3 regions of the Paenibacillus sp. FSL E2-0190 genome follow, and region 3 is predicted to be linked to each of the others. Evidence: a T-box and tRNA genes for the amino acid it is inferred to sense, from the RefSeq annotation. Region 3 holds a T-box; the other regions hold tRNA genes.
What was found. The T-box of region 3 lies ahead of metG (methionine--tRNA ligase). A T-box ahead of a tRNA ligase gene usually reads a tRNA of that ligase, here a tRNA-Met.
Positions count from the first base shown of each region.

Region 1 (9,692 bases), 1.9 Mb from region 3:
GGGATAATAACGAACTTCTTATCAGTTTGATGAGGGGGGAAGTGATCTGGGACCCCAAGGGAATACTAGAGGAAATGCGACGTGAGATACTGCAATTTGAAGGACCGATCAAGGAACGGGTCGCATTTATGGAGTTTGCTCGCTTTTTGCATATGTATGTGAAATCCAAGCGCTATATAGAGGCTGGCTTTATTATGGATGCTTACAACTGTGTATTGATAGCCTTATACCATTGGGCAAGAATAGAAGTGAGTGAAGTGGGTGCTTTCCCCGAGCCAGCTATTTGGGAGCAGGTTAAAAGCATGAATACCTCTGTTCATAAACTTTATGAGGAGTTAACGATCAGTACTGAGACCTTAGAGCAACGTGTGGAGCTTGTGCTTCTTGCATGTGAATTTGGGATTATGTCCAAAATGACGGACTGTTGTCTATTGCTCTTTAATATTTTGAATAGCCGTAAGGAAGCATGGAGCATTAAAGAATTACTGCAGCATTCAGGTCTGAGTCAATTAGAGTCTGAACTACCCCTTGTTTTACGAAAGCTGGTTTCTCGTTCGCTAATCCGAGAGATTACATCTTGGGCTGATGTTCACGAGGGAGAAGGGCATGCGATCCGCTATACATTATAGAGATGAATTAGATACAGCAGAAGATGTTTAATTATAGAGAGATGAGCAAGGATAGGGAGAGGCTGAGCACTCTCTTTTTGTTTGTTTACTAATATGAAACGCTCATATTTATCCAGAAAAATTAATGGTTGACTCTTTCCTTGTTCATGTGTTAAATTATAACTCGTCCCTCTGACACAGAGATGTGCTTTCGAAAACTTTCGAAAGACAACCAAAAAAAGAAATTAAAAAAAAGGTTGACTAAAACGAGGACGCTGTGATATATTATAAAGGTCGCTGCTGAACAACACATCGACGAAATAAACAGCTTGATCTTTGAAAACTGAACAACGAGTGAGTAGGAAATCACGTAAGTGAAATCCAAAATTAGAGAATTAATTTTCTCGTCAGATGTTTCAAAATGAGCATATCGCTCTTTTCAATACTAATTGGAGAGTTTGATCCTGGCTCAGGACGAACGCTGGCGGCGTGCCTAATACATGCAAGTCGAGCGGAGTTGTTTTGAAAGCTTGCTTTCAAAACAACTTAGCGGCGGACGGGTGAGTAACACGTAGGCAACCTGCCCTTCAGACTGGGATAACTACCGGAAACGGTAGCTAATACCGGATAATTTCTTTTTTCTCCTGAGAGAAGAATGAAAGACGGAGCAATCTGTCACTGAGGGATGGGCCTGCGGCGCATTAGCTAGTTGGTGGGGTAACGGCCCACCAAGGCGACGATGCGTAGCCGACCTGAGAGGGTGAACGGCCACACTGGGACTGAGACACGGCCCAGACTCCTACGGGAGGCAGCAGTAGGGAATCTTCCGCAATGGGCGAAAGCCTGACGGAGCAACGCCGCGTGAGTGATGAAGGTTTTCGGATCGTAAAGCTCTGTTGCCAGGGAAGAACGTCCGGTAGAGTAACTGCTACCGGAGTGACGGTACCTGAGAAGAAAGCCCCGGCTAACTACGTGCCAGCAGCCGCGGTAATACGTAGGGGGCAAGCGTTGTCCGGAATTATTGGGCGTAAAGCGCGCGCAGGCGGCTATTTAAGTCTGGTGTTTAAACCTTGGGCTCAACCTGAGGTCGCACTGGAAACTGGGTGGCTTGAGTACAGAAGAGGAAAGTGGAATTCCACGTGTAGCGGTGAAATGCGTAGATATGTGGAGGAACACCAGTGGCGAAGGCGACTTTCTGGGCTGTAACTGACGCTGAGGCGCGAAAGCGTGGGGAGCAAACAGGATTAGATACCCTGGTAGTCCACGCCGTAAACGATGAGTGCTAGGTGTTAGGGGTTTCGATACCCTTGGTGCCGAAGTTAACACAGTAAGCACTCCGCCTGGGGAGTACGGTCGCAAGACTGAAACTCAAAGGAATTGACGGGGACCCGCACAAGCAGTGGAGTATGTGGTTTAATTCGAAGCAACGCGAAGAACCTTACCAGGTCTTGACATCCCTCTGAATCTGCTAGAGATAGCAGCGGCCTTCGGGACAGAGGAGACAGGTGGTGCATGGTTGTCGTCAGCTCGTGTCGTGAGATGTTGGGTTAAGTCCCGCAACGAGCGCAACCCTTAACTTTAGTTGCCAGCAGGTAATGCTGGGCACTCTAGAGTGACTGCCGGTGACAAACCGGAGGAAGGTGGGGATGACGTCAAATCATCATGCCCCTTATGACCTGGGCTACACACGTACTACAATGGCCGGTACAACGGGAAGCGAAGCCGCGAGGTGGAGCCAATCCCATCAAAGCCGGTCTCAGTTCGGATTGCAGGCTGCAACTCGCCTGCATGAAGTCGGAATTGCTAGTAATCGCGGATCAGCATGCCGCGGTGAATACGTTCCCGGGTCTTGTACACACCGCCCGTCACACCACGAGAGTTTACAACACCCGAAGTCGGTGGGGTAACCCGCAAGGGAGCCAGCCGCCGAAGGTGGGGTAGATGATTGGGGTGAAGTCGTAACAAGGTAGCCGTATCGGAAGGTGCGGCTGGATCACCTCCTTTCTATGGAGAATCGTTCTCTGCAATGAGGACATTCAAATCGGAAGTTTAACTTCCAAAACTCAGGTTTAGGCCTGTTACTCACTCGTTGCTCAGTTTTGAGAGTTTAAGCTCTCAAGTAAGACTTGATCCTTGAAAACTGGATACCGAAACGAATTTGCGTTTTAGAACATCTTTTAGCAACTTGTGTAAACAAGTAAATGTTATTAGTGAGATGATTCCAAAGAGAATGTCATCGTATGATATTTTCCTGCGGAAAAATCAAGGTTAAGCTAATAAGAGCACACGGAGGATGCCTAGGCGCCAGGAGCCGACGAAGGACGTGGCGAACAACGAAACTGCCTCGGGGAGCTGTAAGCAAGCTTTGATCCGGGGGTGTCCGAATGGGGAAACCCAGCTGTGGTAATTCGCAGTTACTCATTTCTGAATACATAGGAAATGTAGAGGCAGACCAGGGGAACTGAAACATCTAAGTACCCTGAGGAAGAGAAAACAATAGTGATTCCGTCAGTAGCGGCGAGCGAACGCGGAACAGCCTAAACCTAAGAGCTTGCTCTTAGGGGTTGTGGGACGTCTCACATGGAGTTACAAAGGAATATGGTAGGTGAAGAGGTCTGGAAAGGCCCGCGATAGAGGTAAAAGCCCTGTAACCTAAACTGTGTTCTCTCCGAGACGGATCCCGAGTAGTGCGGGGCACGTGAAACCCCGTATGAATCCAGCAGGACCATCTGCTAAGGCTAAATACTACCTGGCGACCGATAGTGAAACAGTACCGTGAGGGAAAGGTGAAAAGCACCCCGGAAGGGGAGTGAAATAGAACCTGAAACCGTGTGCTTACAAAAAGTCAGAGCCCGATCTATGGGTGATGGCGTGCCTTTTGTAGAATGAACCGGCGAGTTACGTTTAACATGCAAGGTTAAGCCGAGAAGGTGGAGCCGCAGCGAAAGCGAGTCTGAATAGGGCGACTTAGTATGTGGACGTAGACCCGAAACCGTGTGATCTACCCCTGTCCAGGGTGAAGGTGCGGTAACACGCACTGGAGGCCCGAACCCACGTACGTTGAAAAGTGCGGGGATGAGGTGGGGGTAGCGGAGAAATTCCAATCGAACTCGGAGATAGCTGGTTCTCCCCGAAATAGCTTTAGGGCTAGCCTCGGTATAAGAGTAGTGGAGGTAGAGCACTGATTGGGTGCGGGGTCCGCAAGGATTACCAAGCTCAGTCAAACTCCGAATGCCATATACTTATTGCCGGGAGTCAGACAGTGAGTGCTAAGATCCATTGTCAAAAGGGAAACAGCCCAGACCATCAGCTAAGGTCCCCAAGTGTGTGTTAAGTGGGAAAGGATGTGGAGTTGCACAGACAACCAGGATGTTGGCTTAGAAGCAGCCACCATTGAAAGAGTGCGTAATAGCTCACTGGTCGAGTGACTCTGCGCCGAAAATGTAACGGGGCTAAACACACCACCGAAGCTATGGCTAGATACTATGTATCTGGGGTAGGGGAGCGTTGTGTAGGGGTTGAAGGTGTACTGAAAAGAGCGCTGGACACTACACAAGTGAGAATGCCGGTATGAGTAACGAAAAGATCAGTGAGAATCTGATCCGCCGAAAGCCCAAGGTTTCCTGAGGAAGGCTCGTCCGCTCAGGGTAAGTCGGGACCTAAGGCGAGGCCGAAAGGCGTAGTCGAAGGACAACAGTTTGAAATTACTGTACCACCGTAATCCGCTATGAGCGATGGGGTGACGCAGGAGGGTAGTGACGCGGACTGATGGATGTCCGTCTAAGCAGTGAGGCTGATGTGTAGGCAAATCCGCACATCATTAAGGCTGGGCTGTGATGGGGAGCGAAAATTATAGTAGCGAAGGTCATGATCTCACACTGCCAAGAAAAGCCTCTAGCCAGGAGAAGGTGCCCGTACCGCAAACCGACACAGGTAGGCGAGAAGAGAATTCTAAGGCGCGCGGAAGAACTCTCGTTAAGGAACTCGGCAAAATGACCCCGTAACTTCGGGAGAAGGGGTGCCCCGGTAGTGTGAATAGCACGAGGGGGCCGCAGTGAAAAGGCCCAAGCGACTGTTTAGCAAAAACACAGGTCTGTGCGAAGCCGCAAGGCGAAGTATACGGGCTGACGCCTGCCCGGTGCTGGAAGGTTAAGGGGAGTGGTTAGGGGTAACCCGAAGCTATGAACCGAAGCCCCAGTAAACGGCGGCCGTAACTATAACGGTCCTAAGGTAGCGAAATTCCTTGTCAGGTAAATTCTGACCCGCACGAATGGCGTAACGACTTGGGCGCTGTCTCAACGAGAGATCCGGTGAAATTTTAATACCTGTGAAGATGCAGGTTACCCGCGACAAGACGGAAAGACCCCATGGAGCTTTACTGCAGCTTGATATTGAATTTGGGTACGATCTGTACAGGATAGGTGGGAGCCGTAGAAATCGGAGCGCAAGCTTCGGTGGAGGCGCCGTTGGGATACCACCCTGATCGTATCTAGGTTCTAACCTAGTACCCTTATCGGGTACGGGGACCGTGTCAGGCGGGCAGTTTGACTGGGGCGGTCGCCTCCTAAAGAGTAACGGAGGCGTTCCAAGGTTCCCTCAGAATGGTTGGAAATCATTCGCAGAGTGCAAAGGCATAAGGGAGCTTGACTGCGAGACCTACAAGTCGAGCAGGGACGAAAGTCGGACTTAGTGATCCGGTGGTACCGCATGGAAGGGCCATCGCTCAACGGATAAAAGCTACCCTGGGGATAACAGGCTTATCTCCCCCAAGAGTCCACATCGACGGGGAGGTTTGGCACCTCGATGTCGGCTCATCGCATCCTGGGGCTGAAGTAGGTCCCAAGGGTTGGGCTGTTCGCCCATTAAAGCGGTACGCGAGCTGGGTTCAGAACGTCGTGAGACAGTTCGGTCCCTATCTGTCGTGGGCGCAGGAAATTTGAGAGGAGCTGTCCTTAGTACGAGAGGACCGGGATGGACGTACCGCTGGTGCACCAGTTGTTCCGCCAGGAGCATGGCTGGGTAGCTACGTACGGACGGGATAAGCGCTGAAAGCATCTAAGCGTGAAGCCCCCCTCAAGATGAGATTTCCCAATTAGTAAGACCCCTTGAAGACGACGAGGTAGATAGGTTGGAGGTGGAAGTGCAGTAATGCATGGAGCTGACCAATACTAATCGGTCGAGGGCTTATCCTATACGTAGAATGCAGATTCGTTTCGGATTCAGTTTTCAGGCATCAAGCCTGGTATGAATATTCCCTGATAGCTCAGTTGGTAGAGCACTCGACTGTTAATCGAGTTGTCACAGGTTCGAGTCCTGTTCGGGGAGCCATATGGAGAGGTGTCCGAGTTTGGCCGAAGGAGCACGATTGGAAATCGTGTAGGCGCCACAAGCGTCTCGAGGGTTCGAATCCCTCTCTCTCCGCCACAAATTTTTAATTAGTATGGCCCGTTGGTCAAGGGGTTAAGACACCTCCCTTTCACGGAGGTAACATGGGTTCGAATCCCATACGGGTCACCAAATTTTCACTTGATTTATCCTAGTGGACTTTGGTACAATAACAATTGTTGTTTATGGAGGCTTAGCTCAGCTGGGAGAGCATCTGCCTTACAAGCAGAGGGTCGGGGGTTCGATCCCCTCAGCCTCCACCATAACACTTTCTTACTGACGCGGGGTGGAGCAGCCCGGTAGCTCGTCGGGCTCATAACCCGAAGGCCGCAGGTTCAAATCCTGCCCCCGCAACCAATTAACTTAAGCAATTATATCTTTTGGAACCGTGGTGTAGTTGGCCTAACATGCCTGCCTGTCACGCAGGAGATCGCGGGTTCGAATCCCGTCGGTTCCGCCATTTTCATCATGGCTCGGTAGCTCAGTCGGTAGAGCAGAGGACTGAAAATCCTCGTGTCGGCGGTTCGATTCCGTCCCGAGCCACCATTTATCATCACAAAAGAATGAGTGCCATGCCGGTGTAGCTCAATTGGTAGAGCAACTGACTTGTAATCAGTAGGTTGGGGGTTCAAGTCCTCTCGCCGGCACCATCCTTGGAGGATTAGCGAAGTGGCCAAACGCATCAGACTGTAAATCTGCTCACGTGAGTGTTCGGTGGTTCGAATCCATCATCCTCCACCAGTTTTTAGGGGCATAGTTTAAAGGTAGAACAACGGTCTCCAAAACCGTTGGTGTGGGTTCAATTCCTGCTGCCCCTGCCAAGTTCTTTCTAAAGTTTAATATGGCGGCCGTGGCGAAGGGGTTAACGCACCGGATTGTGGTTCCGGCATTCGTGGGTTCGAGACCCATCGGCCGCCCCATTTACTTTAAAATGAATAATGGCAACAATATCAACTTAATATGGCGACTGTGGCGAAGGGGTTAACGCACCGGATTGTGGTTCCGGCATTCGTGGGTTCGAGACCCATCAGTCGCCCCATTTTACTTTAAAATGTTATTGGGGATTAGCCAAGCGGTAAGGCAACGGACTTTGACTCCGTCACTCATAGGTTCGAATCCTATATCCCCAGCCATTTTATGCGGACGTGGCTCAGCGGTAGAGCATCGCCTTGCCAAGGCGAGGGTCGCGGGTTCGATTCCCGTCGTCCGCTCCAAGTTTTCATGGCGCCATAGCCAAGTGGTAAGGCAAAGCTCTGCAAAAGCTTTATCCCCAGTTCAAATCTGGGTGGCGCCTCCATTTAGTTCATATGTGCCGGCGTGGCGGAATGGCAGACGCGCTCGACTCAAAATCGAGTGGGAAACCGTGGAGGTTCGAGTCCTCTCGCCGGTATCTTAAAAAGGTTTGTAAGAATGCTTTTATAAGCAATCTTACAAACCTTTTTCTTTATGTCCTTGGGTTTACAGCAGTAAGCCGTTGAATAGAGAGTTTCTCTATTTCAACGGCTTTTTTTAATCTGATTAGTGATTAACCTGATTGATTATTAATGCGGAATGCTCGCGGGGTAAGACCTATTTCTCGTTTGAACATATTGCAGAATTGGGCATCGTTCACAAAACCTGCAGCAGCAGATACTTCAGAGATTTGCATCTGAGTATGACGTAATAGAGATTTTGCATAATCCAGGCGTTTTAACAGCAAATACCGCAGGGGTGAAGACCCGAAACGTTCTTTAAATAGATGGCGAAAACGATCGTAACTATATCCGGACATTTCTGATAGTGTTTCGACGGACAATTTATGGCGATAATGCTCATTCATATAATTAAGGACATATTGTACTCGATCTTCTGTTGGGGATTGATATCCAGAGGCACTAAGAAGCCTCATAAGATGGACGGTAATCTCGCTCATTTGTAGGTTTAGAAGCTCAGAGAATCCGTCTTGCTTGCGTGTAAACTCTGCTTTCATTCGCAGCAGGATTTGAAGAACGGTCTGATCTTTATCATCTTCATATACGCCGAGCAGATTACTCATATTGGGGTGTTCTGAGTGGAAGCCTACAAATAATACATTTGCATCCTCACGGTGGTGCTCGTCATGTTTATGATTGGGTGGCACAAGCGCGAAAGAAGAGGAGCGAAAATGGTAACTTCGTGGGCCAACATTGGTTGTCCCTACCCCCTGTAAATAATAGACTAGTTCGTAGCATTCATGCTGGTGTGGAGGGATATAAGTATTTAGCTCATGTGTGGCACTTACAATATATAGAACACGATCCATGATGATCCTCCAATACTTATGTTTTAGCCGAATCGTACAAAACAATGACCGAAATCATATAATTATTTTTAATAATATTTGTTATGATCGTATCAATAAATCCGAAAGTTCGCAACCTGACTGGCCATCTCGTTCGGAAATAAAGCGGATTATTAATAATAATGGTATTTTTATTGCTATTTTTGAGCCTAAACGTTAAGTTTATTACTTTTAATGATACTTTATTTGGAAAAAAGAGAATTTCCATTTGAACCGTGAATTATACAATGGGTGAAGATGGGATTCTGCGGATTACTAACCAACTAAAATTAGGGGTGGAATAGAGTAATGAATAAAAAAGTTCTTTCTTTGTTGTTATTAATGGTGATGGTTCTGGTCACAGCATGTGGGAATAACACGTCCAATAATGGTTCTTCAACGAATACTGGATCCAAAGCGGACGAAGGCGGAGAAACAGGTGCAGGGGATAAACTCAAGGTTGTATTGCTGATTCCGGGGACACTTGGGGATAAATCATTTTTTGATTCCGCTAATAACGGCTTGCAAAAGGTTAAGGATGAACTTGGTGCAGTAACAAAGGTTGTTGAAATGGGCGTTGATAAAACGAAATGGGAGCCTACATTTAACGATATCGCTTCCGAGGATTGGGATGTAATTATTTCTGGCGGTTCTGAAATTACAGAGATGTTTAATGCAACGGCAGAATTGTATCCAGACAAAAAATTCATTAATTATGATACCGACATCGATGAAGCACCAGATAACATGTACAACATGTCTTATGCGACAAATGAAGTATCTTTCTTGGCAGGTGCCGTAGCAGCATTAGCTACACAATCGGATATGCCGAATGCTACCCCTGAGAATGTGATTGGGTTTGTCGGCGGTATGGATATTCCGGGGATTAATGCTTTCTTGGTCGGTTACATTCAAGGTGCTCAGTACGTTGATCCTGATGTAAAAGTGGCTGTGTCGTACGCTGGTGATTTTGTTAACCCTGCAAAAGGTAAGGAGCTGTCTCTAATTCAATATAACTCCGGTGTGGATGTTATTTTTAACGTGGCTGGGGGTACAGGTCTTGGGATCTTTGACGCAGCTAAAGAGAAGAAAAAATATGCAATTGGTGTAGACTCCGATCAGGCAATGTTGATTAACGATACGGATAGTGAAAAAGCAAATCTAATCGTTACTTCATCTATTAAAAAGATTGATACGGCTATTCTAGGTGCAGTGAAGAGATTGCAAGAGGGTACGCTAGAAATGGGCAAACGTGATGTATTGAGCTTTGTAGATGATGGTGTAGGTATTGCTGAGAATGATATTTATAAAAATGTATTCCCGGCTGATCTTCAGGCCAAGGTTGAAGAAGTGAAGCAAAAGCTGATCAATAAAGAAGTTAAAGTGGATAATGCGATGGG
Region 1 is NZ_CP150306.1:6,117,191-6,126,882, reverse strand. It holds gene NST25_RS26875 (nucleotidyltransferase-like protein) at 1-629, shown strand, start outside; rRNA gene NST25_RS26870 (16S ribosomal RNA) at 1,055-2,612, shown strand; rRNA gene NST25_RS26865 (23S ribosomal RNA) at 2,875-5,800, shown strand; tRNA gene NST25_RS26860 (tRNA-Asn) at 5,861-5,936, shown strand; tRNA gene NST25_RS26855 (tRNA-Ser) at 5,940-6,032, shown strand; tRNA gene NST25_RS26850 (tRNA-Glu) at 6,051-6,125, shown strand; tRNA gene NST25_RS26845 (tRNA-Val) at 6,181-6,256, shown strand; tRNA gene NST25_RS26840 (tRNA-Met) at 6,274-6,350, shown strand; tRNA gene NST25_RS26835 (tRNA-Asp) at 6,376-6,453, shown strand; tRNA gene NST25_RS26830 (tRNA-Phe) at 6,464-6,539, shown strand; tRNA gene NST25_RS26825 (tRNA-Thr) at 6,568-6,643, shown strand; tRNA gene NST25_RS26820 (tRNA-Tyr) at 6,649-6,734, shown strand; tRNA gene NST25_RS26815 (tRNA-Trp) at 6,741-6,814, shown strand; tRNA gene NST25_RS26810 (tRNA-His) at 6,838-6,913, shown strand; tRNA gene NST25_RS26805 (tRNA-His) at 6,957-7,032, shown strand; tRNA gene NST25_RS26800 (tRNA-Gln) at 7,052-7,126, shown strand; tRNA gene NST25_RS26795 (tRNA-Gly) at 7,133-7,207, shown strand; tRNA gene NST25_RS26790 (tRNA-Cys) at 7,217-7,290, shown strand; tRNA gene NST25_RS26785 (tRNA-Leu) at 7,305-7,383, shown strand; gene NST25_RS26780 (AraC family transcriptional regulator) at 7,519-8,274, opposite strand; gene NST25_RS26775 (BMP family ABC transporter substrate-binding protein) at 8,602-9,692, shown strand, end outside.
Region 1: it has a tRNA-Met gene. The T-box ahead of metG (methionine--tRNA ligase) is inferred to sense a tRNA for this amino acid. The anticodon was not compared.

Region 2 (9,692 bases), 3.2 Mb from region 3:
AATGCAGCGCACCCCTTCAGTGATGGTAGGGATGCGCTGTTTCTTTTTTAATTCTGCTAAGCAATTAATCACTTTGTCTATCATATATATCTGAATGTGCCAACGCTGTATTGACGATTACCACATATTGTAATGAGTCAATTATTTAAAAAGTGTTGCAATTTCTCTAAAAAACATTAATATAGAACTTATACTAAATCTAAAATCAAATCTCATGAGGTGATTCTATTAATGAGCTCCAATAATAATAATCTTACAACCAGCTGGGGTGCTCCAGTAGGCGACAATCAGAATTCAATGACAGCCGGTGACCGCGGTCCCACTTTACTGCAAGATGTCCATTTGCTTGAGAAATTAGCCCACTTTAACAGAGAACGTGTTCCTGAACGTGTCGTTCATGCTAAAGGTGCTGGCGCTCACGGGTATTTTGAAGTTACAAAAGATCTAACCCAATACACAAAAGCTAACTTTTTGTCTGAAGTAGGCAAACGTACACCGTTGTTCATTCGTTTTTCTACTGTAGCTGGTGAATTAGGTTCTGCTGATACCGTACGCGACCCTCGTGGATTTGCCGTGAAGTTCTATACTGAAGAAGGAAACTATGATCTCGTAGGTAACAATACGCCTGTATTCTTCGTTCGTGATGCGATTAAATTCCCGGACTTTATTCATACACAGAAACGTGATCCACAGACACATCTGAAGAACCCGAATGCTGTATGGGACTTCTGGTCTTTATCGCCTGAATCTCTGCATCAGGTAACGATTTTGATGTCGGATCGCGGAATTCCAGCTACGCTGAGACATATGCATGGGTTCGGTAGCCACACCTTCAAGTGGGTAAATGCCGAGGGCAATGCAGTCTGGGTGAAATACCATTTCAAAACAGAACAAGGCATTAAGAATCTAGATACAGACCTTGCTGCCAAAATCGCTGGGGAAAACCCGGATTATCATACAGAGGACTTGTTTAATGCTATTGATAAAGGAGATTTCCCTGCTTGGAAGCTCTACGTGCAAATTATGCCAATCGAGGATGCGAAGACTTACCGTTTTGATCCATTTGATGTAACAAAGGTCTGGTCGCAAAAAGATTATCCGTTAATCGAGGTTGGCCGTATGGTATTGGATCGCAATCCGGAGAACTACTTCGCTGAAGTAGAACAAGTTACATTCTCCCCCGGCTCTTTCGTTCCTGGTATTGAAGCTTCGCCGGATAAATTGCTACAAGGCCGTCTGTTCGCTTATGGTGATGCACACCGCCACCGGGTTGGCCCTAACCATAACAGTTTACCTATCAACCGTCCAAAAGTAGAAGTGAAGAACTATCAACGTGATGGTGGTATGGCCTTGGGCAACAATGGCGGTTCCGGTGCCTATTACGAGCCTAACAGCTTAGGAGGACCTAAAGAATCACCGCAGCATAAAACATCGCCGTTCGAAGTCTCTGGTTATGCGGATAGTGTCTCCTACAATAGTGACGATCACTATACACAACCAGGTGACTTGTACCGTCTAATGTCTGAAGAAGAACGTACCCGTCTAGTTCAAAATATCGTTGGCGCTATGACTCCTGTTGAAAGTAACGATATCAAACGTCTCCAGATTGAGCATTTCTTTAAAGCTGATCCAGACTTGGGACAGCGTATCGCATCCGGTTTGGGTTTATCTGTACCAGACGGAATGTAAGATTGTAAATGCACTTATAAACTAAAGAGGACCTTTGCCCGTAGATGGGAAAGGTCCTCTTTTTGCTAATTAGCTGAAAACATAATAAATGATGACAATCACAACGCCCAGCGTGGAGACAATGGATAGACATGAAAAAAACGTGTTCCAGTTATTGCCTTTCATTTGTCTTATACACGACCAGTATAGTGGTTCTTTGGTGCTCTGCCCCATCACGTGATGATTTAACTACCGAACCGTAACAGATATTCACAATCTGTTCCTCCCGTAGTCCTGCCAGGAACTCATTAGCTTTATTCTCTGCATAAGAATTATCAGCATCTACAAACTCTTTAACTTGAATCATCCTGATCTCCTCCTTTAATAAATTAAGTAGTTATTTTATAGTTCTGGAATCTATATGTGAACTCAACGAAATGTACATGGCGTATCACTCCCCAGGTAACAATTAATGTAAAAATATCTTCAAAATACAGTATAGGCATTTCGCAGTTTTCTACGAAATGCCTATGCATCAGCCTATCATAGCACCCAAGTATGTAATAGTCAAAGGTTTTCATTACAATATTTAGAAGGTTTTAATTCCCCTTTTAAAATGGATTGGATTTACAAATAGAAGCTGGTATACTGATCAGAAGGTCTCCATTAGGGGACCTCTATTTGTATAGGAGGGATTTTAAGATGGCAACACACCATAACAGGTTTACAAGGAATGTGCTACTTAGAGGGGGTGAAATCTACTATGAACCATAGTCTTATCTATGAAGGCTCACGGACACAGCTGCTTCAGCAGCTTATCTATTTTGATGAGGAAAAAATCGCATTTCTAAATCAGTACTTTCCGGTACGGAGCAAGGATAGAAGCAACGCTGAAATTCTGTTATCCCGTTATTGCTCCGAGCTGGAACAATTACTAACTGAGTTCAATGGTGAAGATTTAAATTCACAGGTCTTTATCGGAAGTCAGCTGCAGCTTCGTTACTTGGACGATAATACTACAGATATCTATACCATCGTATTTCCTAACCAAGCAGAACCTAACGATAACAAGATTTCTATGTTGTCACCTATAGGCATGCAACTGCTGCTGGCTGAGCTCGGCAGTACTTGTCAGCTAGCGATTCCTTCAGGTCAACTAGAGGTGAAGATCGAAAGCATTAAGTTCGTGAATAATGGTGAAGTAGGCGTTCTTATATAAGGACGATCCCTTATATACCCACTACAGCAGCGTCCCTTTCCAGATATTAAGGAGGAGGACGCTGTTCTATTATTTAAGCCTCAAACCTTCTTCCAGCTTATTAACTGACTTCTGGATCCTTGCTGCTCTGGTTTCCGGTCTTTTCGCCCCTTCGATCCAGCTCACATATTCCTTCCGATAGGAATAAGCCAAGCTGTTATAATACACCTCTGCCTGCTCATTGCTGCTTAGTGCGTCCAGAAAATCTTCTGGAGCTTCTATCTCTCGCAATTGATGATCTTGTTCCATTGTCACCCGAACTATATCTCCAGGTTGAGCATGGGCTAAGTCTCGCAGTTCTTTTTTCACGACCATAAAATGTTTCCCATTACCATGCGGCATGAGTGTTCCTCTATAGGGAATGTCATTCAGGCTTCCTTTAACTTGTATCCTTGATTTAGTTTCATATATTTGTTCAGCGTCAAAAGGAACCGTAAGATATGTCCAACTCCCATTCGTATCTGGTCTGACTAACCTTGCTTCAAATTCAAACATTGGCCCCTCCTCAAATAAAATCTCTAGTTCCTATTGTATCCATACGTGCTTAACTATACAAAAAAACACCCGCCTAATACCGGCAAGTGTTTCTCTTTATAAGCGGGTGATGGGAATCGAACCCACGCTATCAGCTTGGAAGGCTGAAGTTCTACCATTGAACTACACCCGCAAAGGTATAAAATCGGGATGACACGATTTGAACATGCGACCCCCTGGTCCCAAACCAGGTGCTCTACCAAGCTGAGCTACATCCCGTTAACAATACTATAACTGCTTAGTAATAAAAATGGCGCGCCCTGAGAGATTCGAACTCCCGGCCTTTTGATTCGTAGTCAAACGCTCTATCCAGCTGAGCTAAGGGCGCAAAATCTATATGGAGCGGACGACGGGAATCGAACCCGCGACCCTCGCCTTGGCAAGGCGATGCTCTACCGCTGAGCCACGTCCGCAAAAACATGGTGCGCGTGAAGGGACTCGAACCCCCACGTCGTGAAACGCCAGATCCTAAGTCTGGTGCGTCTGCCAATTCCGCCACACGCGCACACTTTAAAGAAAATGGTGAGCCATGAAGGACTCGAACCTTCGACACCCTGATTAAAAGTCAGGTGCTCTACCAACTGAGCTAATGGCTCTCATAAATGGCTGGGGATATAGGATTTGAACCTATGCATGACGGAGTCAAAGTCCGTTGCCTTACCGCTTGGCTAATCCCCAATAATAATTAACTAAATGGCGGAACCGACGGGATTCGAACCCGCGATCTCCTGCGTGACAGGCAGGCATGTTAGGCCAACTACACCACGGTTCCATAGACATAATGCATAAGTGTAAATTGGTTGCGGGGGCAGGATTTGAACCTGCGGCCTTCGGGTTATGAGCCCGACGAGCTACCGGGCTGCTCCACCCCGCGTCATTAATTAGTATATACTATTCATTTTCACCATACCAGCTTATCCCTAAACATAATGTATAAGAGTAAATTGGTTGCGGGGGCAGGACTTGAACCTGCGACCTTCGGGTTATGAGCCCGACGAGCTACCGGGCTGCTCCACCCCGCGTCAGTGAAAATAATATGGTGGAGGCTGAGGGGATCGAACCCCCGACCCTCTGCTTGTAAGGCAGATGCTCTCCCAGCTGAGCTAAGCCTCCATGATATGACCCGTATGGGATTCGAACCCATGTTACCTCCGTGAAAGGGAGGTGTCTTAACCCCTTGACCAACGGGCCATGCTAATAATTTTTATGGCGGAGAGAGAGGGATTCGAACCCTCGAGACGCTTGTGGCGCCTACACGATTTCCAATCGTGCTCCTTCGGCCAAACTCGGACACCTCTCCATAAATGGCTCCCCGAACAGGACTCGAACCTGTGACAACTCGATTAACAGTCGAGTGCTCTACCAACTGAGCTATCAGGGAATATGGTGGGCCTTAGTGGACTCGAACCACCGACCTCACCCTTATCAGGGGTGCGCTCTAACCAGCTGAGCTAAAGGCCCTTCTAAGACATATTAATATTAAGGGCAAAAAAAATACCACGGGTAATGTGGTTGTCCGCTTGGCGGCGTCCTACTCTCCCAGGACCCTTCGGTCCAAGTACCATCGGCGCTGGAGGGCTTAACGGTCGTGTTCGGGATGGGTACGTGTGGAACCCCTCCGCTATCGCCACCAAACGGGCATTTACAGCGTAAATGCTCAGGCTTAATCGCCTGAAAACTGAATCCGAAACGAATTTGCGTTTGCCCTTCTTACGGGGCCCCCGGAAAGTATTCGGAATTAGCTTCGCAGCTTCTTCTTCACTTTTTGGGGTATTTTTAGGATAAGCCCTCGACCGATTAGTATTGGTCAGCTCCATGCATTACTGCACTTCCACCTCCAACCTATCTACCTCGTCGTCTTCAAGGGGTCTTACTAATTGGGAAATCTCATCTTGAGGGGGGCTTCACGCTTAGATGCTTTCAGCGCTTATCCCGTCCGTACGTAGCTACCCAGCCATGCTCCTGGCGGAACAACTGGTGCACCAGCGGTACGTCCATCCCGGTCCTCTCGTACTAAGGACAGCTCCTCTCAAATTTCCTGCGCCCACGACAGATAGGGACCGAACTGTCTCACGACGTTCTGAACCCAGCTCGCGTACCGCTTTAATGGGCGAACAGCCCAACCCTTGGGACCTACTTCAGCCCCAGGATGCGATGAGCCGACATCGAGGTGCCAAACCTCCCCGTCGATGTGGACTCTTGGGGGAGATAAGCCTGTTATCCCCAGGGTAGCTTTTATCCGTTGAGCGATGGCCCTTCCATGCGGTACCACCGGATCACTAAGTCCGACTTTCGTCCCTGCTCGACTTGTAGGTCTCGCAGTCAAGCTCCCTTATGCCTTTGCACTCTGCGAATGATTTCCAACCATTCTGAGGGAACCTTGGAACGCCTCCGTTACTCTTTAGGAGGCGACCGCCCCAGTCAAACTGCCCGCCTGACACGGTCCCCGTACCCGATAAGGGTACTAGGTTAGAACCTAGATACGATCAGGGTGGTATCCCAACGGCGCCTCCACCGAAGCTTGCGCTCCGATTTCTACGGCTCCCACCTATCCTGTACAGATCGTACCCAAATTCAATATCAAGCTGCAGTAAAGCTCCATGGGGTCTTTCCGTCTTGTCGCGGGTAACCTGCATCTTCACAGGTATTAAAATTTCACCGGATCTCTCGTTGAGACAGCGCCCAAGTCGTTACGCCATTCGTGCGGGTCAGAATTTACCTGACAAGGAATTTCGCTACCTTAGGACCGTTATAGTTACGGCCGCCGTTTACTGGGGCTTCGGTTCATAGCTTCGGGTTACCCCTAACCACTCCCCTTAACCTTCCAGCACCGGGCAGGCGTCAGCCCGTATACTTCGCCTTGCGGCTTCGCACAGACCTGTGTTTTTGCTAAACAGTCGCTTGGGCCTTTTCACTGCGGCCCCCTCGTGCTATTCACACTACCGGGGCACCCCTTCTCCCGAAGTTACGGGGTCATTTTGCCGAGTTCCTTAACGAGAGTTCTTCCGCGCGCCTTAGAATTCTCTTCTCGCCTACCTGTGTCGGTTTGCGGTACGGGCACCTTCTCCTGGCTAGAGGCTTTTCTTGGCAGTGTGAGATCATGACCTTCGCTACTATAATTTTCGCTCCCCATCACAGCCCAGCCTTATCGATGTGCGGATTTGCCTACACATCAGCCTCACTGCTTAGACGGACATCCATCAGTCCGCGTCACTACCCTCCTGCGTCACCCCATCGCTCATAGCGGATTACGGTGGTACAGTAATTTCAAACTGTTGTCCTTCGACTACGCCTTTCGGCCTCGCCTTAGGTCCCGACTTACCCTGAGCGGACGAGCCTTCCTCAGGAAACCTTGGGCTTTCGGCGGATCAGATTCTCACTGATCTTTTCGTTACTCATACCGGCATTCTCACTTGTGTAGTGTCCAGCGCTCTTTTCAGTACACCTTCAACCCCTACACAACGCTCCCCTACCCCAGATACATACGTATCTAGCCATAGCTTCGGTGGTGTGTTTAGCCCCGTTACATTTTCGGCGCAGAGTCACTCGACCAGTGAGCTATTACGCACTCTTTCAATGGTGGCTGCTTCTAAGCCAACATCCTGGTTGTCTGTGCAACTCCACATCCTTTCCCACTTAACACACACTTGGGGACCTTAGCTGATGGTCTGGGCTGTTTCCCTTTTGACAATGGATCTTAGCACTCACTGTCTGACTCCCGGCAATAAGTATATGGCATTCGGAGTTTGACTGAGCTTGGTAATCCTTGCGGACCCCGCACCCAATCAGTGCTCTACCTCCACTACTCTTATACCGAGGCTAGCCCTAAAGCTATTTCGGGGAGAACCAGCTATCTCCGAGTTCGATTGGAATTTCTCCGCTACCCCCACCTCATCCCCGCACTTTTCAACGTACGTGGGTTCGGGCCTCCAGTGCGTGTTACCGCACCTTCACCCTGGACAGGGGTAGATCACACGGTTTCGGGTCTACGTCCACATACTAATTCGCCCTATTCAGACTCGCTTTCGCTGCGGCTCCACCTTCTCGGCTTAACCTTGCATGTTAAACGTAACTCGCCGGTTCATTCTACAAAAGGCACGCCATCACCCATTAATAGGGCTCTGACTTTTTGTAAGCACACGGTTTCAGGTTCTATTTCACTCCCCTTCCGGGGTGCTTTTCACCTTTCCCTCACGGTACTGTTTCACTATCGGTCGCCAGGTAGTATTTAGCCTTAGCAGATGGTCCTGCTGGATTCATACGGGGTTTCACGTGCCCCGCACTACTCGGGATCCGTCTCGGAGAGAACACAGTTTAGGTTACAGGGCTTTTACCTCTATCGCGGGCCTTTCCAGACCTCTTCACCTACCATATTCCTTTGTAACTCCATGTGAGACGTCCCACAACCCCTAAGAGCAAGCTCTTAGGTTTAGGCTGTTCCGCGTTCGCTCGCCGCTACTGACGGAATCACTATTGTTTTCTCTTCCTCAGGGTACTTAGATGTTTCAGTTCCCCTGGTCTGCCTCTACATTTCCTATGTATTCAGAAATGAGTAACTGCGAATTACCACAGCTGGGTTTCCCCATTCGGACACCCCCGGATCAAAGCTTGCTTACAGCTCCCCGAGGCAGTTTCGTTGTTCGCCACGTCCTTCGTCGGCTCCTGGCGCCTAGGCATCCTCCGTGTGCTCTTATTAGCTTAACCTTGATTTTTCCGCAGGAAAATATCATACGATGACATTCTCTTTGGAATCATCTCACTAATAACATTTACTTGTTTGCACAAGTTGCTAAAAGATGTTCTAAAACGCAAATTCGTTTCGGTATCCAGTTTTCAAGGATCAAGTCTTACTTGAGAGCTTAAACTCTCAAAACTGAGCAACGAGTGAGTAACAGGCCTAAACCTGAGTTTTGGAAGCTGAGCTTCCGATTTGAATGTTCTCATTGCAGAGAACGATTCTCCATAGAAAGGAGGTGATCCAGCCGCACCTTCCGATACGGCTACCTTGTTACGACTTCACCCCAATCATCTACCCCACCTTCGGCGGCTGGCTCCCTTGCGGGTTACCCCACCGACTTCGGGTGTTGTAAACTCTCGTGGTGTGACGGGCGGTGTGTACAAGACCCGGGAACGTATTCACCGCGGCATGCTGATCCGCGATTACTAGCAATTCCGACTTCATGCAGGCGAGTTGCAGCCTGCAATCCGAACTGAGACCGGCTTTGATGGGATTGGCTCCACCTCGCGGCTTCGCTTCCCGTTGTACCGGCCATTGTAGTACGTGTGTAGCCCAGGTCATAAGGGGCATGATGATTTGACGTCATCCCCACCTTCCTCCGGTTTGTCACCGGCAGTCACTCTAGAGTGCCCAGCATTACCTGCTGGCAACTAAAGTTAAGGGTTGCGCTCGTTGCGGGACTTAACCCAACATCTCACGACACGAGCTGACGACAACCATGCACCACCTGTCTCCTCTGTCCCGAAGGCCGCTGCTATCTCTAGCAGATTCAGAGGGATGTCAAGACCTGGTAAGGTTCTTCGCGTTGCTTCGAATTAAACCACATACTCCACTGCTTGTGCGGGTCCCCGTCAATTCCTTTGAGTTTCAGTCTTGCGACCGTACTCCCCAGGCGGAGTGCTTACTGTGTTAACTTCGGCACCAAGGGTATCGAAACCCCTAACACCTAGCACTCATCGTTTACGGCGTGGACTACCAGGGTATCTAATCCTGTTTGCTCCCCACGCTTTCGCGCCTCAGCGTCAGTTACAGCCCAGAAAGTCGCCTTCGCCACTGGTGTTCCTCCACATATCTACGCATTTCACCGCTACACGTGGAATTCCACTTTCCTCTTCTGTACTCAAGCCACCCAGTTTCCAGTGCGACCTCAGGTTGAGCCCAAGGTTTAAACACCAGACTTAAATAGCCGCCTGCGCGCGCTTTACGCCCAATAATTCCGGACAACGCTTGCCCCCTACGTATTACCGCGGCTGCTGGCACGTAGTTAGCCGGGGCTTTCTTCTCAGGTACCGTCACTCCGGTAGCAGTTACTCTACCGGACGTTCTTCCCTGGCAACAGAGCTTTACGATCCGAAAACCTTCATCACTCACGCGGCGTTGCTCCGTCAGGCTTTCGCCCATTGCGGAAGATTCCCTACTGCTGCCTCCCGTAGGAGTCTGGGCCGTGTCTCAGTCCCAGTGTGGCCGTTCACCCTCTCAGGTCGGCTACGCATC
Region 2 is NZ_CP150306.1:968,440-978,131, reverse strand. It holds gene katA (catalase KatA) at 232-1,689, shown strand; gene NST25_RS04195 (sporulation protein Cse60) at 1,841-2,035, opposite strand; gene NST25_RS04190 (GreA/GreB family elongation factor) at 2,432-2,887, shown strand; gene NST25_RS04185 (YdeI/OmpD-associated family protein) at 2,957-3,421, opposite strand; tRNA gene NST25_RS04180 (tRNA-Gly) at 3,523-3,593, opposite strand; tRNA gene NST25_RS04175 (tRNA-Pro) at 3,606-3,679, opposite strand; tRNA gene NST25_RS04170 (tRNA-Arg) at 3,712-3,788, opposite strand; tRNA gene NST25_RS04165 (tRNA-Gly) at 3,799-3,873, opposite strand; tRNA gene NST25_RS04160 (tRNA-Leu) at 3,881-3,965, opposite strand; tRNA gene NST25_RS04155 (tRNA-Lys) at 3,981-4,056, opposite strand; tRNA gene NST25_RS04150 (tRNA-Gln) at 4,064-4,138, opposite strand; tRNA gene NST25_RS04145 (tRNA-Asp) at 4,155-4,232, opposite strand; tRNA gene NST25_RS04140 (tRNA-Met) at 4,258-4,334, opposite strand; tRNA gene NST25_RS04135 (tRNA-Met) at 4,406-4,482, opposite strand; tRNA gene NST25_RS04130 (tRNA-Val) at 4,498-4,573, opposite strand; tRNA gene NST25_RS04125 (tRNA-Glu) at 4,580-4,651, opposite strand; tRNA gene NST25_RS04120 (tRNA-Ser) at 4,668-4,760, opposite strand; tRNA gene NST25_RS04115 (tRNA-Asn) at 4,766-4,841, opposite strand; tRNA gene NST25_RS04110 (tRNA-Ile) at 4,845-4,921, opposite strand; rRNA gene rrf (5S ribosomal RNA) at 4,979-5,095, opposite strand; rRNA gene NST25_RS04100 (23S ribosomal RNA) at 5,238-8,164, opposite strand; rRNA gene NST25_RS04095 (16S ribosomal RNA) at 8,427-9,692, opposite strand, start outside.
Region 2: it has a tRNA-Met gene. The T-box ahead of metG (methionine--tRNA ligase) is inferred to sense a tRNA for this amino acid. The anticodon was not compared.

Region 3 (9,692 bases):
TGCATTTCATTTACGGTTACAGTGGGCGATTCTCCGGTGGTTCCATTAACGACCAGACCTTGTATGCTGTTGTTAATAATGTTCTTTACATAACGCTGATACGAATCCAAATCAACTTCACCAGCAGCATTGAACGGGGTGACCACGGGGACATAAACTCCATAAATCTGTTGTTCTGTAAGCATAAATTATCGGCCTCCAAAATATTTTAATTCCTCTACATACACTTTACCATGGAAAGTAGCATCGTCGTTAGCTATAATAAATGATATGGATCATCAAAAATATTGATGTTAGGGTGAGGTAATGGATTTAACCTATTTACGAACCTTCCGCGAGGTGGCTAAACGTCAGAGCTTTACGCGAGCTGCTGAAGAATTGGGATATGCACAATCAAGTGTGACGATGCAGATACAGAAGATAGAAAAGGAATATGGAGTACCTTTAATAGAGAGGCATGGCCGTCAGCTGCGGCTTACCCCGCCAGGAGAAGAGTTATTGAAGCTGTTCGTGGAGATTTTGGATTTATATGATCGTTCAAAAGAAACCATCGCCCAGCAAATCGGAGGTACGTTAACTATTGGGACGATAGATTCTTTAGCGGCCTTTTATTTACCTCCTTACCTGCAGCAGCTAAGGACTAAATTTCCGAAGCTGGATATTCATCTGCAAACGATGCAGGAAGCTAATCTTCTTGCCAAAATAAAAGATGGCGAAGTAGATCTAGGCTTAATGTTGGATCGCACCACTGCGGATTCCATCCTTGAGCGTACGATCGTCAGAGATGAGCCACTTGTTTTGATAGCTCCCATTCATCATCCGCTTGCCCAGATGGATACGGTAACCCTACAGGATCTGAATAACTGTGAGCTAATAGTCTCGGAGGAAAGCTGTATTTACCGGAGTTTGTTCGAGAATTTGTTAAAAGAGCACGGGATCATATTCCGCATAGGTTTTGAGCTTTCGAATCTGGAGGCCATTAAACGTTGTGTAATGAATGGTCTTGGAATTGCTTTGTTACCCAAAATCGTGGCAGAGGAAGAAATTGAACGGGGAAGCTTGGCTGAGCTGTCCTTTGTTCATCCCGAAATTCATTTTGATCTGCAGCTTCTGATGCACCCTAAGAAGTGGAAATCACAACCACTGCAATTTCTAATCCAAATGCTGTTTGCAAATCATTAGTTTATTTCCATCAGGGTCTTTTACTACAAACCATTTTTGATCTTGAATTTCGGTTACTATATCTACACCGAGCTCCTTTATATAGTTGAAAGAGGCTTGCAGATCATCGGTTATAAGCATAAGAGCAGGTGTTGTAATTGGAGGAGCCCCTTCAGGCTCTAAACCTCCCCACATGGGCATGGTGTTCAGAATGATCCCAGTGCTTCCTTGCATAATTAACGGACATAAATGACCGTTTATAATCGAATGATCTGCTTCTTGGAGTCCTAGGACTTGGCAATACCAGTTAAGGGCTTTTTCAATATCGTGTACGGGGATAAATACACTGCCAATCAAATTCTTAATGGGACTTGTTGCTGAAGAATTTACAATGGACTGTGCTTGTTCATGCATTTGAATCCCTCCAGAGAAGATGCTAGACCTTTATTTGTAATTTATGTATCTAATCTATTTAAAACATAGAATCATCCTATGTGCAAGTTGAATGTTATTTATCGATCAAATCCTAAATTTGTATGCAAAATACAGCTTTATTTAATGAAAGTCGCTGTAAATATTGACATTGAAAATGAGTTTATGTTATATAAAAAGAAGAATTAGCACTCATCTAAGAAGAGTGCTAATCACGATGTGCTGGATAAGAAGGTTATTTTGAAAGGAGATTTATTTATTCATGGCCAAAAAAGAGTTTAAAGCCGAATCGAAAAGATTGCTGGAAATGATGATTAACTCCATTTATACACAACGGGAAATATTTCTGCGTGAGCTGATTTCCAATGCAAGTGATGCGATTGATAAGATCTATTACAAAGCATTAGCTGATGAAGGCCTGGTCTTCAATAAAGAGGATTATTATATTAAAGTGACCGCCGATAAGGCGAACAGAACCTTGACGATTTCCGATACAGGTATCGGGATGACACAAGAGGAGCTGGAGAATAACTTAGGTACAATCGCGAAGAGTGGATCTCTTGCTTTTAAGAAAGAGAACGAAGCTAAAGATGGCCACAACATCATCGGACAGTTTGGGGTGGGCTTCTACGCTGCGTTTATGGTGGCTGATGACGTTATAGTGATCAGTAAGGCATTAGGCAGTGACGAGGCCTTTAAATGGGAGTCTAAGGGCGCTGACGGCTATACCATCGAGACTGTCGAGAAGGATTCTGTCGGCACTGATGTGATTTTGAAGATTAAAGAGAATACGGAAGAAGATCAATATGATGAATATCTGGAAGAGTACCGCCTGAAATCCATCATTAAAAAATACTCCGACTTCATTCGTTTCCCAATTAAAATGGACGTGAAGGAGCAAAAGCCAAAAGAAGGCACGGAGAACGAGTTCGAAGAAGTTATTCAAGAACAAACCGTAAACAGCATGGTGCCTATCTGGCGCAAGAACAAAAGCGAGCTGACTACAGAAGATTATGATAACTTCTATGCAGAGAAACGTTACGGCTTCGATAAGCCGCTTAAACATATTCATATCAGTGCTGATGGTGCTGTAGTGTACAATGCAATCCTGTTCATTCCAGAAAATACGCCGTTTGACTATTACACAAAGGAATATGAAAAAGGTCTTGAGCTCTATTCCAACGGTGTGCTGATCATGAACAAATGTGCGGATCTGCTGCCTGATTACTTCAGCTTTGTAAAAGGTATGGTGGACTCAGAGGATCTTTCCTTGAACATTTCCAGAGAGATGCTCCAGCATGACCGTCAGCTGACTCTGATCGCTAAGAACATTAAGAATAAAGTGAAAAGCCAACTGCAAAGCCTGCTGAAGGATGAAAGAGAGAAATATGAGCAGTTCTATAATGCTTTTGGCAGACAGCTTAAGTTTGGTGTCTATAACGATTATGGGATGCACAAAGACACCCTTCAAGATTTGTTGATGTTCTACTCCTCTAAGGAGAAGAAGCTGGTTACGCTGGACGAATACGTCTCAAGAATGCCAGAAGATCAGAAATATATCTACTATGCTTCCGGAGAGTCGATCGACAGAATCGAGAAGCTCCCGCAAACCGAGCTTGTATCGGATAAAGGGTATGAAATTCTCTACTTCACTGATGATATTGATGAATTTGCGATCAAGATGATTCAGTCTTATAAGGAAAAAGAATTTAAATCCGTATCCAGCGGAGATCTGGGGATCGAAGCCGACGAAGCGGACAAGCCAACGGAAGCGGAAGAGAACGAAAACAAGGAGCTTTTTGAAGCGATGAAGGACATCCTGTCCGGCAAAGTGAAAAATGTCAAAGCTTCCAAACGTTTAAAGACTCATCCGGTATGTCTCTCTGCTGAAGGTGAACTGACAATCGAGATGGAAAAAATCCTGAAATCGATGCCGAATGGCCAAGAGGTGCAAGCGGATAAGGTACTCGAAATCAACATCCATCACGAAGTGTTCCAGTCCTTGAAGGCGGCAGCAGAGAACGACAAAGAAAAGCTCGGTTTATACACGAACCTGCTGTACAACCAAGCCCTGTTGATCGAAGGTCTACAGGTTAGTGATCCTGTTCAATTCACCAATGATATTTGCAAAATCATGAAATAATATGAAGAACAGAGACCATCCAATTGTATTATGATTGGGTGGTCTTTTTTATTTCAGTATTTCATTTTGTTGTGCGAAAAAGGTAGTAATCAATTTCAGAGGCATTATTTGTGCAACCGCTGATCGAATAGATAATTTCACCTTGTGTGCTTTTTTTACTCGTCACTTCGGAGCAGGTATCGGTTCTGACTCCTGTGTTGCTTCCACCGAATGCATCATTAGAAGTATCATAGCTGTAATTAATCACGTTACCGTCAAATTTTAAATCCTTAAATATGGGATCGCCTTCATCTGTGTAACTTGTAACGCGTATATTGTCTGCTTTTTTGCTGGAGAGATTAGTTATAAATTTCTCGAATTTATCGAGGTTGTACACTTTTTCAAAAGAAACAATATCCCCTCTACTGATGGCTTCTTTGGAAGTATAGGGTTCACTTTTGGGAACAGAATTAACTTTATGATCGGAACAACCCCATACTCCTGCTAGTAAAAGAACAGAGAGTGTAAGCAAATTTACTTTTTTCACTGAGGGACCTCCTTGTAACGTATTTATATAAAAGACGGAGATTAACTGGAAAAGTTACAGAGAGCTTGATGTTTCACATTGACAATAAACAACAAATTGAGTATTATTTTCTCTAACTTGAATATGTAAAAGCAAAGAAGAGAAAGAGTACCACGGCAATTCTTTCAACAGAGAGCTCCGGTCGCTGAAAAGGAGTAAAGAAAACCCTTGGGAATATGGTCTCAGAGCTGCGCATCGAAACCTTATGGGTTGTAGGCTGCGCCGGAACCTGCATCCGTTACAGTGCTAGGGTATAAACGTTAATTAACGTCGTACCTGAAGAGGTAAATGTCATGAGGCATTTATAAAATTAGGTGGTAACACGTGAGTAGAACTCTCGTCCTTTGTGGATGGGAGTTTTTTGTTGTCTAAAAAAAGGAGGAGAAGGTTAATGAGTAATGTGTTTATAGGTGGCGCTTGGCCGTATGCGAATGGATCTTTACATCTGGGGAGATTATCAAGTGTGTTGCCTGGGGATGTGCTGGCACGATATTTTCGCTCCAAAGGGGATAACGTATTATATGTATCAGGCAGTGATTGCCATGGCACACCCGTAGCAGTTCAGGCTGCGAATGAAGGGATTACGCCGGGAGCTTTTGCAAGCAGATATCATGAAGAGTTTCTGAAGTGTTTTGAACAGCTGGGATTTAGTTATGATCTATATACTCGAACGGATCAACAGCAGCATCATAAGGTTGTGCAAGCGTTGTTTACAAAGCTGCTAGAGAATGGTCATTTATATAAAAAAACCATTGCGCAATGTTACTGCGAGGTGGATCAGCGCTTTTTGCCAGACAGATATGTGGAAGGGACTTGTCCGGTATGTGGTGAGCGGGCGCGAGGGGATCAATGTGATTATTGTTCTACGATTCTAGATCCTGCCGATTTGTTAGACAGAGTCTGCAAATTATGTGGGAATACACCAACAGAAAGGCCGACAGAACATTATTATCTTAGCTTATCTAATTTTCAGTCTGAATTAACGGAATATGTAGAGGAAGCACAATTTTGGAGAGAAAACGCTATAAAACTGACTAAACGTTATTTAAAAGAAGAGCTGCAGGACCGCGCGGTAACAAGAGACTTGTCTTGGGGTGTAGATGTTCCTGTGGCTGGATTTGAAGATAAAAAAATTTATGTTTGGATTGAGGCGGTAAGTGGTTATTTATCAGCCAGTAAGCAGTGGGCTGCACAGTCCGGAGTAAACTGGGAGGATTTTTGGTTAGAGGAAAAAGGGGCGATTACCGCTTATTATGTGCATGGTAAAGACAATATTCCATTTCACACTTTAATATGGCCGGCTGTGTTATTAGGAGCAGGAGGTCTGCATTTACCGGACAGGATTATATCTAGCGAATATTTAACCCTTGAAGGGCAGAAATTCTCCACTAGCCGAAATTGGGCGGTCTGGGTACCTGATATTTTAGAGCGGTATCAGCCAGATTCTATTCGTTATTTCTTAATTGCCAATGGACCTGAGAAGCGGGACACGGATTTTTCCTGGAGAGAGTTTATTTATAGCCATAATGGAGAGCTGCTTGGAGCATTTGGTAACTTAGTGAACCGTTCATTGGCTTTTGTAGAAAAGTTTTATGAAGGGAAAGTGCCAAATGGGCAATTAGATAAGGGGTGGAAGGACAATATTGACCTCTTGTATCTGGAATCAGGACGGCTTATTGAGGCTGGGAATCTAAAAGATGCGCTGGAGTTTATTTTTTCTTATGTGCGCAAGGCAAACCAGTATTTCGATCTGCAAAAACCATGGATACAGATAAAAGAGGATCAGGTTTCTTGTGATTCTGCAATATACACATGTGTGCAGATTATTGCGAACTTAGCGAATTTGTTGCATCCGTTTCTACCGTTCTCTTGTGACAAGATCAGGGGGTTCCTGTCGTTAGAACTACCGAATTGGCAGCCTTGCTCGGTGCCCCCTTACCAACAGGTTACTGATTTACAATTATTGTTTGAACGAATTGATATTAGCCGTATTAAAGAAGAAGAGGATAGGCTAGATCAACAGCAAGTGAATAAATAGAGCTGGTATTTATCCATTTCTGAAGCTTTCAATAAACTTGGAAGCCAATGATGATAAGTATTTATCCTTAATCCAGACGGCGGCGACCCGCGTGCGTAGTGATTCACTACTGATTTCTTTATAGATCAAATTACGGTTACTCGTTAATTCGAAAGCGGATTTGGGGATGATTCCGATGCCAAGACCAGCGTTTGCCCAGAGCAATGTTGTTCTAGCATCATCATTCATACAGAAAATCAGCGGATCAAAGCCGTTCTCAAGACATGTTTCCCGGATAAGCTGCTCAAAACGGCGGTAGATAATAAGCGGCTTATCCTTTAACTCACCGATCTCAATAAAGTTTTCATCCGTTTTCCAGTCATACTCAGGTGTCATTACGGCAATCATAGGTTCAGCTTGTGTGTAAAGACATTCTAAATTTGTACCATTAAAGGGTGTCCTAACAATCCCGACTTCGACAATACCTTTATTCAGGAGGTCAATGATTCTAAAGGTATTTCCTTCATGAATCTCAAACTTCACACCTTTATACGTTTTGTGAAACTCACATAGCCGATCTTGAAGCAACGTAGCTCCAGAGGAAGAAACAGTACCAATGGCTAGGGTTCCTTTTAAACCTTTGACAAAATCAGTGAGCTCACGGGCAGTGGAATCTGCCAGCTCCAGGATTTGTTGGGCACGGTCCCGCAATATGGCTCCAGCTTCAGTGAGCTGCACGCTGCGTGGACCTCGTTCCACTAGCTTTACACCGAGTTCTTCCTCTAGGAGTTTTAGCTGCTGGCTCAGCGGAGGCTGGGCCATTTGCAGTTTTTTGGCTGCAGATGTAATCTGTCCTTCCTCAGCTATCGCCATAAAATATTTAAGTTGTCTAATATCCATATAAAAATCCTCCGAACTTGAGATATGCTAATCGTATGGGAGTGATACGAATCCAATATTATTAATATGTGAGTAGATATGCCATAATCATAACTGTTCTTATACATATTTCAAGTGGTTAAATACTTCTTATGTTGGGTGTGGATGAATTTGTTCAAAATTGCAGTATATTTAAAGCCGTACAAAAAAGAAGCGATCATTGGACCGATCTTCAAACTGATGGAAGCGATTCTGGAGCTGATTTTGCCTACCATTGTCGCATTGATCATCAACAACGGGGTTGGCAATCATGACAGCGCCTATGTTTACCGCATGGGTGGTCTAATGGTGCTGATGTCACTGCTTGGCTTCGGCTGCTCCATGGTATGCCAATACTATGCAGCCCGGGCTTCACAGGGATTCGGTACGACACTACGCAATAAGATGTTTAGACATATCACCTCTTTGTCGTATGCTGAGCTGGATACCTTAGGTACACCTACACTGATTAATCGGATTACCAATGACGTAAACCAGCTGCAAATTGCTGTGGCTATGCTAATTCGTCTAGTTATTCGTGCACCGTTTATCTGTATCGGGGCTATCCTAATGTCCATGATTTTGGATTTTAGATTATCGCTGATTCTAATTGCGGCAACACCGATTTTTGGCATTATTTTATATTTTATTATCACCCGTAGTGCTCCTTTGTACCGAAAATACCAGCAGAAGCTGGATGCCCTTGCGCTCGTACTGAGTGAGAATTTATCGGGGATTCGAGTGATTCGTGCTTTTGCCAAAAGACGTACAGAAAAAGAACGTTTTGATGCTTCATCCGATGATTTGACTACTACAGCGATCCGGGTTTCGCGGATATCTGCTTTGCTTGGGCCGATGACTACACTTGTAGTAAATGCGGCGATCATTGCTATTTTGTGGGTAGGCGGAATTCATATCGATGGGGGCCGATTGTCTCAAGGGGAGATCATTGCCTTCATCAATTACATCACTCAAATCTTGCTGGCGCTGATAGTGGTCTCCAACTTGGTCATTATTTTTACCAAAGCCTCATCCTCAGCTAATCGTGTAAATGAAGTGCTGGGTGTTAAGGTCTCCGTGTCTGAGGAAGGAAATGCTGTGATTGCTGAACCTGACCATGCTGCCCCTGCTATACAATTCGATCACGTATCCTTTGGGTATAATACGACAGGTGAATCGGCATTAGAGGATATATCTCTAGTAATTAATCGCGGAGAGACCGTGGGCCTGATTGGCAGTACGGGTTCAGGTAAGTCTACTTTTGTGAATTTGATCCCTCGTTTTTATGATGCGGTGCAAGGTGAAGTAAAAGTGGATGGTGTGAATGTCCGAGATTATAAGCTGCATCAACTTCGTGAGAAGATCGGGATTGTACCGCAGAAAGCTGTGCTGTTTACAGGAACGATCGCTGAGAATATACGTTGGGGCAAGGAAGATGCAACTGAGGAAGAAATCATGCAGGCAGCCTCTATTGCTCAAGCGGAGGAGTTTATACGTAAATTAACTGAAGGGTTGAATACGCAAGTATCTCGTGGGGGATTAAATTTATCCGGTGGACAAAAGCAGCGCTTAACCATAGCTCGTGCAGTAGTAGGAAAGCCATCGATTCTTATTTTGGATGACTCCTCCAGTGCGCTGGATTTCTCCACAGATGCGGCACTTCGAAAGGCTCTCAAAGAGAGCAGTCAGGAAATGACCGTACTCCTTGTCTCGCAGAGGGTAAGCACTGTAAGACAAGCGGATAAAATAATGGTATTTGAGGAAGGGCGGATCGCCGGTGTCGGAACCCATGAGGAACTGATGCGTGGTTGTGAAGAGTATAAAGAAATCTGCCTGTCCCAGCTATCAAGTGAGGAGTCGGGCCAATGAACAAAAATAACATTTGGAAAAGACTTATTGTATACACAGGGCATTATAAAAAAATAGCTATAGGTGCAGTAATCTGCGCAATACTCAGTGTGATTGCCAGTCTAATTGGCCCGCTGCTCATCGGCAGCGCCATCGATTTTATGATCGGGCCGGGAGAGGTTGATTTTGACGCCGTACTTAGACTGCTTTTGATTCTGGCAGGGGTGTATATTGTCGGCAGCTTTTTCGGATGGCTTCTTACCTACCTGACTAATCGAATTGCCTATCGGACTGTATATGACTTACGGCGGGAGCTTTTTGATAAATTAAATGTTTTGCCGTTAAAATTTCACGATAACCACCCGCAAGGGGACAGCATCAGCCGGTTTGTTAATGACATGGATGCGGTCTCTGATGGACTGCTGCAAGGCTTCTCAACACTGCTCACGGGGATCATCACTATCGTGGGGGCAATTGTACTTATGTTGTACATTAGTCCTTTAATGACCCTAGTTGTTCTTCTGTCAGCACCCGTTACATTTTTTGTGGCAAGATTCATTACGATGCGCTCCCAGAAGATGTTTAAGGAGCAGGCTAAAATTCTGGGC
Region 3 is NZ_CP150306.1:4,202,040-4,211,731, reverse strand. It holds gene dapA (4-hydroxy-tetrahydrodipicolinate synthase) at 1-185, opposite strand, end outside; gene NST25_RS18470 (LysR family transcriptional regulator) at 307-1,182, shown strand; gene NST25_RS18465 (VOC family protein) at 1,153-1,575, opposite strand; gene htpG (molecular chaperone HtpG) at 1,856-3,736, shown strand; gene NST25_RS18455 (DUF4362 domain-containing protein) at 3,798-4,262, opposite strand; T-box leader at 4,388-4,649, shown strand; gene metG (methionine--tRNA ligase) at 4,693-6,339, shown strand; gene NST25_RS18445 (LysR family transcriptional regulator) at 6,349-7,218, opposite strand; gene NST25_RS18440 (ABC transporter ATP-binding protein) at 7,369-9,105, shown strand; gene NST25_RS18435 (ABC transporter ATP-binding protein) at 9,102-9,692, shown strand, end outside.